4 regions of the Halomonas sp. C22 genome follow, and region 1 is predicted to be linked to each of the others. Evidence: predicted binding sites of a transcription regulator. Region 1 holds the regulator's gene; each other region holds the start of a gene.

Region 1 (2,202 bases):
TCGATCATACGCGCCCTCAAGAAGCGTCATATTGGCGTCCTCATCACCGACCACAACGTGCGTGAAACTCTGGATATCTGCGATATTGCCTACATTGTTGGCGACGGACACATCATCGCCAGTGGAAACCCCCAGGAAATCCTCAATAACCAGAAGGTACGCGACGTCTATCTGGGCGCCGACTTCCGGCTTTAAACAATGGCCCACGAAGACATTTTATTTAGTGGCATGCTTATTGCACTTGCACCAAACGGAGAGTCGCTCTAGGGTGGAGCTTTCTGATTAACGAGTGGTTCTCAGATGGTCATGAAAGCTTCTCTTCAACTGCGCATCGGCACACAGCTGACCATGACACCTCAGCTGCAGCAGGCCATTGCGCTGCTTCAGCTATCGACGCTGGACCTTCGTCAAGAAATTCAGCAGGCGCTGGATGCCAACCCCATGCTCGAGCAGGAAGATGAGTTTGGCGAACAGGCCGTCAGCGAGCCTCAGGAAGCCGAGTGGGCAGACAGCATCCCCAGCGAGCTTTCCGTAGACAGCGACTGGTCCGACACGTACCAGGACATGGGGAGCATGGGCGGCAGCAGCGAAGGCCCGGACTTCGAGCGTCAGGCGGCGGGGCAGAGCCTGCACGGTCACCTGCTTTGGCAATTGGCCATGACCGACTTCTCCTCCCGTGAACATGCCATCGCCGAAAGCCTCATCGATGCGCTGGATGCCAACGGCTACCTGACCCAGCCTCTCAACGACATTCGCGAGGGGCTCAAGGCACAAGGCCACGACGGCCTGAGCCAGCGCGAGGTCGAAAACACCCTGCTGCGCCTTCAGCAGTTTGAACCCACCGGAGTATTTGCCCGTGACCTGCGGGAGTGCCTGATGCTGCAGCTGGCCTCGCTGCCCGAAGACACCCCGCTGCTGATGCCTGCCAAACGCCTGGTACGCCAGTTTCTCGAAGCTCTCGGCAAGGACGACATGCGCTTGCTAAAGCGACGCCTGAGCCTCGACGACGAGCAGTTGGACGATGTCATCCGTTTAATTCGCAGCCTTGACCCCAGGCCTGGAAGCGCCTACGGCATCACCGACGACAGCTATGTCACGCCAGATCTGGTGGTACGCCACGATCACGAGGGCTGGCACCTGGAACTCAACCCGGAAGCGCTGCCTCGACTGCGTATTCAGCCCGACTACGCCAGCCTGATCAAACGCGCCGACAAGAGCCAGGACAACCAGTTTCTGAAAGAGCATCTCCAGGAGGCTCGCTGGCTGATCAAAAGCCTTTCGAGCCGCAACGACACCCTGCTGCGCGTGGGGCGCGAGATCATTGCTCGGCAGATCGGCTTTCTGGAGCATGGCGAAGAAGCCATGAAACCGCTGATTCTGGCCGATATCGCCGAAGCGGTGGAGATGCATGAATCGACCATCTCGCGGGTCACTACCCAGAAATACATTCATACCCCGCGCGGGGTGTTCGAGCTCAAGTACTTCTTCTCCAGCCAAGTCAGCGGCCAGGAAGGTGGCGACAGCCATTCCAGCACGGCCATTCGAGCACGCATCAAGAAACTGATTCAGGACGAGCCTCCGGGCAAGCCACTCTCCGACAGCCGTCTGGTCACCCTGCTGGAAGCGGGCGGCATTACCGTGGCCCGCCGCACCGTGGCCAAGTACCGTGAGTCGATGGGTATACCTTCGTCGAGTGAGCGCCGTCGTTTACGCTAGTTAAACGCTCTCGCCCAACAAACTCTCGACGAGGGCTTTGCAATGGCCCAAAAAGGGTTACAATCGAAGTACAGTCCGATGGATAAGGAGCACGTCAATGCAAGTAAACATCACTGGTCATCACGTTGAACTGACTGACGCCTTGCGTGACTACGTAAACGAAAAGCTGGAACGCGTTGAACGTCACTACGACAACATCACGACCGTCCAGGTCACCTTATCTGTTGAAAAGGAGCGCCAGCAAGCCGCCTGCACCCTGCACGCAGCAGGAGCCGACCTTCATGCCGAAGCGCTGGACAACGACATGTACGCAGCCATTGACGCCCTGGCGGACAAAATCGACCGTCAGCTCGTAAAACACAAGGAAAAAGCACAAGCCCGCGCCCAAGGCGCTGGCGTGCGTTAACCCGATGACGTTGGAAACCATTCTCCCCCCGGAGCGCGTGCTGTACGACGTGCCCGGGGGCAGCAAAAAAAGGGTGCTGG
Region 2 (2,202 bases), on a different contig from region 1:
GGCAGGCTTTGCCAGCTTGACGTACAGTGTCACCATCACGGAAACGCACAGCACGCCTAGCGCAATGGAAGGCAGCGCCCCACCCAGCAGGGTCTGCAGGCCATCGGCCATCAGCCCCATGCCGATATTGACGGTCTCACCAAACTGAAAAGGGATCAGAAACAGCAGCACGCCGATCAGCGAAGGAATCAGAAACTTCAGCAGATGCGCGCGGGGTATCGACGTGGACGAAGCGGATGCTTCCGGCGTCGCTTTAGAGTGTGACATACGGTTCACCTATTGGATGTGATTATTGGAGGTGGGCTGGCGGCGTCCTGAAGGGGAGCACCACTCCCCTTCCTGTGTATTGTCATCCGCGCCTTGTCAGGTCGGCGCTTGGTGCAGGGCACTTTTGCAGGCAGCGCTTACGGGCGGCGTTGCGCTGCGGGCAGTACGCAGAGCATTTCATACAGCAGCGTGGCGCCCATCAGCGCCGTGTTGCCGCTGGGGTCGTACGGCGGCGACACCTCGACCAGATCCCCGCCCACGATGTTCAAGCCAGCGGCACCGCGCACGATTTCCAGCCCTTGGGCAGAGGTCAGCCCGCCCATTTCCACCGTGCCGGTACCGGGGGCGACCGAAGGGTCCAGACCATCGATGTCGAAACTGATGTACACCGGGGTATCGCCCATTTGCTCACGCACTTCAGCCATCAGTGGGGCCAGCGAGCGGTACCAGCACTCTTCGGCGGGCACTACGCGGAAACCCTGCTCGCGGCACCAGTCGAAATCTTCCGGGGCATAGCCGGTTCCACGCAGGCCGATTTGCACGACCTTGTCACGGGCCAGCAGCCCTTCCTCCTGGGCACGGCGGAACGGCGTGCCATGGGCAATGGGCTCACCGAACATGTGCTCGTTCACATCCGCATGGGCATCGATATGAATCAAGCCCACCGGGCCGTGCTTTTTGGCCATGGCGCGTAGAATCGGCAGCGTCAGCGTGTGCTCGCCCCCCAGCGTCAGAGGAATGCAGTCGTGCTTCAGCACGTCGTCGTAGAAGGCGGTGATGATGTCGACGCTTTTCGGCAGGTGAAAGGTGTTGATGGGCACGTCACCGATATCGGCGACCTGAAGCCGCTCGAAGGGAGCCGCCCCCGTGGCCATGTTGTAGGGGCGCAACATGCGCGACTCATCGCGAATCTGGCGTGGCCCCAGGCGGGTACCCGGGCGATTGGAGGTGCCGATATCCATGGGAATGCCGATGAACGCCGCGTCCAACCCTGCTGCGCTCTGTTGCGTGGGCAGGCGCATCATGGTGGCAGGGCCTGCAAAGCGCGGCATGGTGTTGCCGCCCAGCGGCTGATTGAATTCCGACATCGTTCTCTCCTTGGATTTATTGTGGCCAGCCTGACGGGCCTGGCGCTTCAGCGATTTATCCAGCTCATATCGCTCATGCATCATTGATGCACAGATCAATACACAGACCACTGCACAGACCATGCCAAGTCACCTGCGCTGATAAATAGGGAGGTTTACCGTCCCATCGATGCAAAAATGAATCGCAATGCCAATGAAACGATGCAAAAATGAATCAATGAGTCATATTTGCATTGCCCTGTTCATCCAACGATACAAAAGCGGCTGCGGTAGATGGTAGATAAGGAGGGACGCATGAGTGAAATCGACAGGCGCGTACTGCAAACCATCGTGGAAACCGCCAATGACCACTTCTTTATCGTCAGCGGCGACGGTCAGATTATGGATATCAGCCCCGGCGCCGAGGCGGTATACGGCGTATCACGGGAGGAGCTGCTTTCCAGCAGCGTTCAACAGCTCCAGGCCGCCGGTGTTCTGAAACCGTCCATCACCATGGAAGTCATCCGCACTCGCCAGCCCGCTCAGCTAATGCAAATCACCGGCACGGGCCGCCGCGTCATTGCCGAAGCCTACCCCGTGTTCGTCAACGGCAAGCTGGAGCGCATTGTCAGCCGCTCACGGGATTTGACCGACCTTCAGCTGCTGCAGGACGAATACGCTCTGCTGCAAAAACGTTTTAGTGAACACTTGAAACGCAGCCAGGCCGCCCCCGATGCCGAAGAGCAAGCGCTGGATGATGCGCTGGACCACCTTCAGGTCAGAAGCCATGTGATGCGGGAAATCGCCCTGTTGCTCAAGCGCGTGGCGCCATCGGATGCCAACGTGCTGATGCTGGGGGAGTCCGGCG
Region 3 (2,202 bases), on a different contig from region 1:
TCCAGGCGTCGATGAAGTCGTAGTTGGCGTCGGTGTCCACGCTCATGAAGTAGTTCCAGGCGGCCAGGTGGCCCACCAGCGGCCCGGTATCGATACCGGACAGCTCCTGCTCACCCACCGAGAAGGCGATGACGGGAATATCCGCAGCATCGATCCCCTGGTTGGCCAGCTCACGATAGAACGGCACGTTGGCATCGCCGTTGATGGTGGAGACCACCGCCGTGGGTTTGCCCTCTTCACCGAAACGACGGATTTCAGAGACGATGTTCTGCCAGTCCGAATGGCCGAACGGGGTGTAGTTGACCATGATGTCTTCTTCGGCCACCCCGTGCTCATCCTTCAGGAAGGCTTCCAGAATCCGGTTGGTGGTACGCGGGTAGACGTAGTCGGTGCCGATCAGCGCAAAACGCTCGATCCCGACTTCGTTGATCAGGTACTCCACCGCAGGAATGGCCTGCTGGTTGGGTGCCGCGCCGGTGTAGAAGACGTTCTCGGAAGACTCTTCCCCTTCGTACTGTACCGGGTAGAACAGCAGGCCGTTCAGCTCTTCGAACACCGGCAGTACCGCCTTGCGGGATACCGAGGTCCAGTTACCGAACACCACGTCTACCTCATGCTGGGCCAGCAGCTCGCGGGCACGCTCGGCAAACAGCGGCCAGTTGGAAGCGGGGTCGACCACCACGGCTTCCAACTGACGCCCCAACAGGCCACCGGCTTCGTTCTGCTGGTCGATGAGCATTTCGACGGTGTCTTTCAGGGTCGATTCGCTGATCGCCATGGTGCCGGAGAGGGAGTGCAGAATACCTACCTTGATCGGGTCGTTGTCTTGGGCAACGGCCTGAGCGCTGGCGCCCATGATGGCGGCAGCCAGGGCGGCCGTGGCGAAACGGCCAAGGGTACGAGGGTGTGTCTTGCGTTGCGATGTGGTCACTTGAACCTCCTTGCACCCCTTGGAAGGGGCTTGTTATAGGCGCGTAGAGCGGGCATTCACCCGCCGTGGGCTAATCCACCTTTCACATAGCAAGGGGTGCGCCAGATTGAATCAAAGCCTATTAAGACAATGACAATCAGACAGTTAGCGATACTCAAAAAAACCCGCATTGCGCCAGGCGCACTAATTCAGGGCAAGCCGAGAGGCGCCATGCACAGTTGTCATGCACCAGCAAAGCGCCTTGCACCAAAGAGGGGTGCACGCACACAAAAAAGCGCCCGGGGTTTCCCCCGGGCGCTGACAACGCCAAAACTCACTCCATCACACCACGCAACAATCGCTTATTTGGCGGCCATGGCCTTCTGCTTGCGGCGCTTTTTCAGCAGCGGCATGCCCAACGACAGGGCCGCAATGATCAGCAGTGACAGTGAAATGGGCTTGTCGATGAAGATGGACCAGTCACCGCCGGAAATCTGCAGTGCGCGACGCATGGACTCTTCCATCAGGCTGCCCAGGATCAGCGCCAGAATCAGCGGCGCCGTGGGGAAGCCGAACAGCCGCAAGCCCAGGCCGATCAAACCGAAGCCCAGCAGCAGCAGCAGGTCGAAGACGCTGAAGCTCATGCCGTAAACACCGATCATGCAGAAGATCAGGATCATCGAGAGCAGCAGCGGACGCGGCATATCGAGAATTTTGGCGATCAGCGGAATCAGCGGCAGGTTGAGTACCAGCAGGAAAATATTACCGATGTACATACTGGCAATGACCCCCCAGAACACGTCCGGGCGCTGCTCCAGCATCATGGGGCCAGGCGTCACGCCCATGACCAGCAGCGCCCCCAGCAGCACCGCCGTGGTGCCCGAGCCAGGCACCCCCAGGGTCAGCAGTGGTACGAACGAGCCGGTACAGGCGGCGTTGTTGGCCGCTTCGGGAGCTGCCACGCCCTTGATGTTGCCCTTGCCGAAGGTGTCACCATCCTTGGCCAGGCGTTTTTCCATGCTGTAGCCCAGGAAAGAACCAATGGTGGCACCGGCCCCCGGCAGTACACCGGTAAAGAAGCCCAGCACCGAGCTGCGGCTGATGGGGCCTGCAATTTGCTTCACTTCACTGCCGCTCAACTTGAGCGAACCGATGGCGTTACGCGGTACTTCCTTGCCACCGCCCCCACGCAGCAGCATGTAGAACACTTCCGCCAGGGCGAAGATACCCAGCGCCACGACCAGGAAGTCGATGCCGTCGAGCAGCTGAATCGAGCCAAAGGTGTAGCGCTC
Region 4 (2,202 bases), on a different contig from region 1:
ATCGAGGCTCATCGCCATTTTCAAGCGCACGAACGGTCGCCGTGACTGCATGCGCGACACGAACCCAGGATTGAGCGCCCGAGCATCCTGTTCCAGCAGGCCCACGTGGACTTCGATACCGGCAGCCTTCAAGTGGGCAATCCCCCGCCCACTCACTTGCGGATTGGGGTCTTCCATGGCCACCACCACGCGCCCTACGCCTGCATTGGCCAGCGCCACGGCACAGGGGCCGGTACGCCCGGTATGGGAACAGGGCTCCAGCGTCACATAGGCCGTGGCCCCCCGGGCCTGCTCCCCAGCGGCTGCCAACGCATGCACTTCGGCATGAGGCTCACCGGCGCGCAGATGGTAGCCTTCCCCCACCACCTGGCCCTCGGCCAAACGATCATAGCGAACGATGACGCACCCCACGCGAGGGTTGGGGTCCGTGGTATAGAGGCCCTGGCGAGCCAACTGCAAGGCGCGCGCCATGAACCCGTGGTCGGCAATCGAAAACAGGCTCATCACTTGGCCTCGGAAGAGGCGGCACCGGAGGAAACATCGTCACCCGGCTCTTGAGCCAACCGGTCGATTTCAGCCCGAAACTCTTCCAGATCCTGGAATTTGCGGTACACCGATGCAAAGCGAATGTACGCCACCTGATCCAGGCTACGCAGCGCCTTCATCACCGCCTCGCCCACTTCACGGGCATTCACCTCTCGGTCGCCTCGTGCCCGCAAGGTCTGACGGATACGCTCCACGGCCGCCTCGATGGCTTCGGCACTTACCGGCCGCTTTTCCAGCGCCCGCAACATGCCTGCCCGCAGCTTGGCTTCATTGAAGGTCTCCCGGGAGCCATCCGACTTCACCACCCTGGGCATGATCAGCTCTGCCGTTTCGTACGTCGTGAAGCGCTCGTGGCAGCTTGCACACTGGCGGCGACGACGCACCTGATCACCTTCTGCCACCAGGCGTGAGTCCGTCACTCGTGTATCGTTTGCACCACAAAAAGGACAATGCATGGCAGTCAACCTATTGTCGGTACGCACCTGCAAGTGCGCTCAGCGTGTCAGCCCATGGATACCCGCCAGACCAACGAGCCTCCTGGTATCCACTGTTTTGTAAGCTATTTTAAGATCCATCCAAGGATCGTTGGGTAAACCGTCCCATTACCGCTTGTCATGCCTGCAAAAGCGGCAGACGCATGACTTGTACGTCATTTCGCACACTATTCACCTATATTGTAACGATTTGGCACACAAGCTGCAGCGTTTGTCGAAGGTTGATTGAAAGGGAGGCATCCATGACGGCATTTGAGCTCAGGCTACAGCGTTACTTGACCCACCTGTACGGCGAGCGCGCAGGAGAGGTACAGCGACGCCTCGAACAGCACTTGGCCCACTTCCGGCCGCTACTCCCCTCTGCCCCCTCCACAGGCACGCCCAGCGACGGCGCACCAACATGGAGCGAAAAGGATCAGTGGGTCATTAGCTATGGTGACTCCATCGTGGCAGACGGCACGCCCCCACTGGGCGTACTGAACCACTTTCTGAAGCGCCACCTGGGGGAGACGATCAGCGGGGTGCATGTCCTGCCCTTTTTCCCCTGGAGCAGCGACGACGGTTTTTCGGTCATCCATTACCGGGAGGTCAACCCCGAACTGGGGGACTGGTCGCATATTCGTGACCTGGCCAGCCACTATGACGTGATGGGCGATCTGGTGCTCAACCATGTTTCCCGTGAATCGCTGTGGTTCGTGGATTATCTGACCGGCAGCCTGCCGGGGCGGGATTACTTTATCGAGGTGGACCCAGATACCGATGTTTCCCAGGTCACGCGGCCACGCAGCAGTCCGCTGCTCGTGCCTGTCTCCACCCGCCGGGGCACCCGCCACCTGTGGGCCACGTTTTCGGAAGACCAGATAGACCTGAATTTCGAGAACCCGGATGTCCTGCTGGAATTCGTCGGCATCCTGCTGTTTTACCTGCAGCAGGGAGTGCGAATCATCCGCCTCGATGCCGTGGCATTCCTATGGAAGCGGCTGGGCACGGCCTGTATTCACCTGCCCGAAACCCATACCGTGGTACGCCTGCTACGCGCCATCGTCGATGAGATCGCCCCCGGCACCTTGATCATCACCGAAACCAACGTGCCCCATACCGAAAACATCAGCTATTTCGGCCTCGAACGCCTGGCGGAAGGCCCGCCGGACGAAGCGCACAT

What was found. Region 1 encodes sigma-54, which starts transcription at its own class of promoters, with help from an activator protein. Its sites were predicted from a motif close to TGGCACNNNNNTTGCTNT; they were not measured.
Region 2: the regulator sigma-54 is predicted to act here: its motif matches at 1,465-1,482, upstream of speB (agmatinase).
Region 3: the regulator sigma-54 is predicted to act here: its motif matches at 1,018-1,035, upstream of urtA (urea ABC transporter substrate-binding protein).
Region 4: the regulator sigma-54 is predicted to act here: its motif matches at 1,232-1,249, upstream of FEU76_RS03065 (sugar phosphorylase).

The regions. Positions count from the first base shown of each region.
Region 1 covers NZ_VBVC01000006.1:156,251-158,452, reverse strand. Annotated here, with positions in the region: gene lptB (LPS export ABC transporter ATP-binding protein) at 1-195, shown strand, start outside; gene FEU76_RS12930 (RNA polymerase factor sigma-54) at 301-1,716, shown strand; gene hpf (ribosome hibernation-promoting factor, HPF/YfiA family) at 1,814-2,122, shown strand; gene ptsN (PTS IIA-like nitrogen regulatory protein PtsN) at 2,127-2,202, shown strand, end outside.
Region 2 covers NZ_VBVC01000002.1:204,019-206,220, forward strand. Annotated here, with positions in the region: gene FEU76_RS04200 (YjiH family protein) at 1-267, opposite strand, end outside; gene speB (agmatinase) at 405-1,355, opposite strand; gene FEU76_RS04210 (sigma-54 interaction domain-containing protein) at 1,650-2,202, shown strand, end outside.
Region 3 covers NZ_VBVC01000002.1:568,704-570,905, forward strand. Annotated here, with positions in the region: gene urtA (urea ABC transporter substrate-binding protein) at 1-931, opposite strand, end outside; gene FEU76_RS05965 (tripartite tricarboxylate transporter permease) at 1,273-2,202, opposite strand, start outside.
Region 4 covers NZ_VBVC01000001.1:667,331-669,532, reverse strand. Annotated here, with positions in the region: gene ribD (bifunctional diaminohydroxyphosphoribosylaminopyrimidine deaminase/5-amino-6-(5-phosphoribosylamino)uracil reductase RibD) at 1-504, opposite strand, end outside; gene nrdR (transcriptional regulator NrdR) at 504-1,001, opposite strand; gene FEU76_RS03065 (sugar phosphorylase) at 1,283-2,202, shown strand, end outside.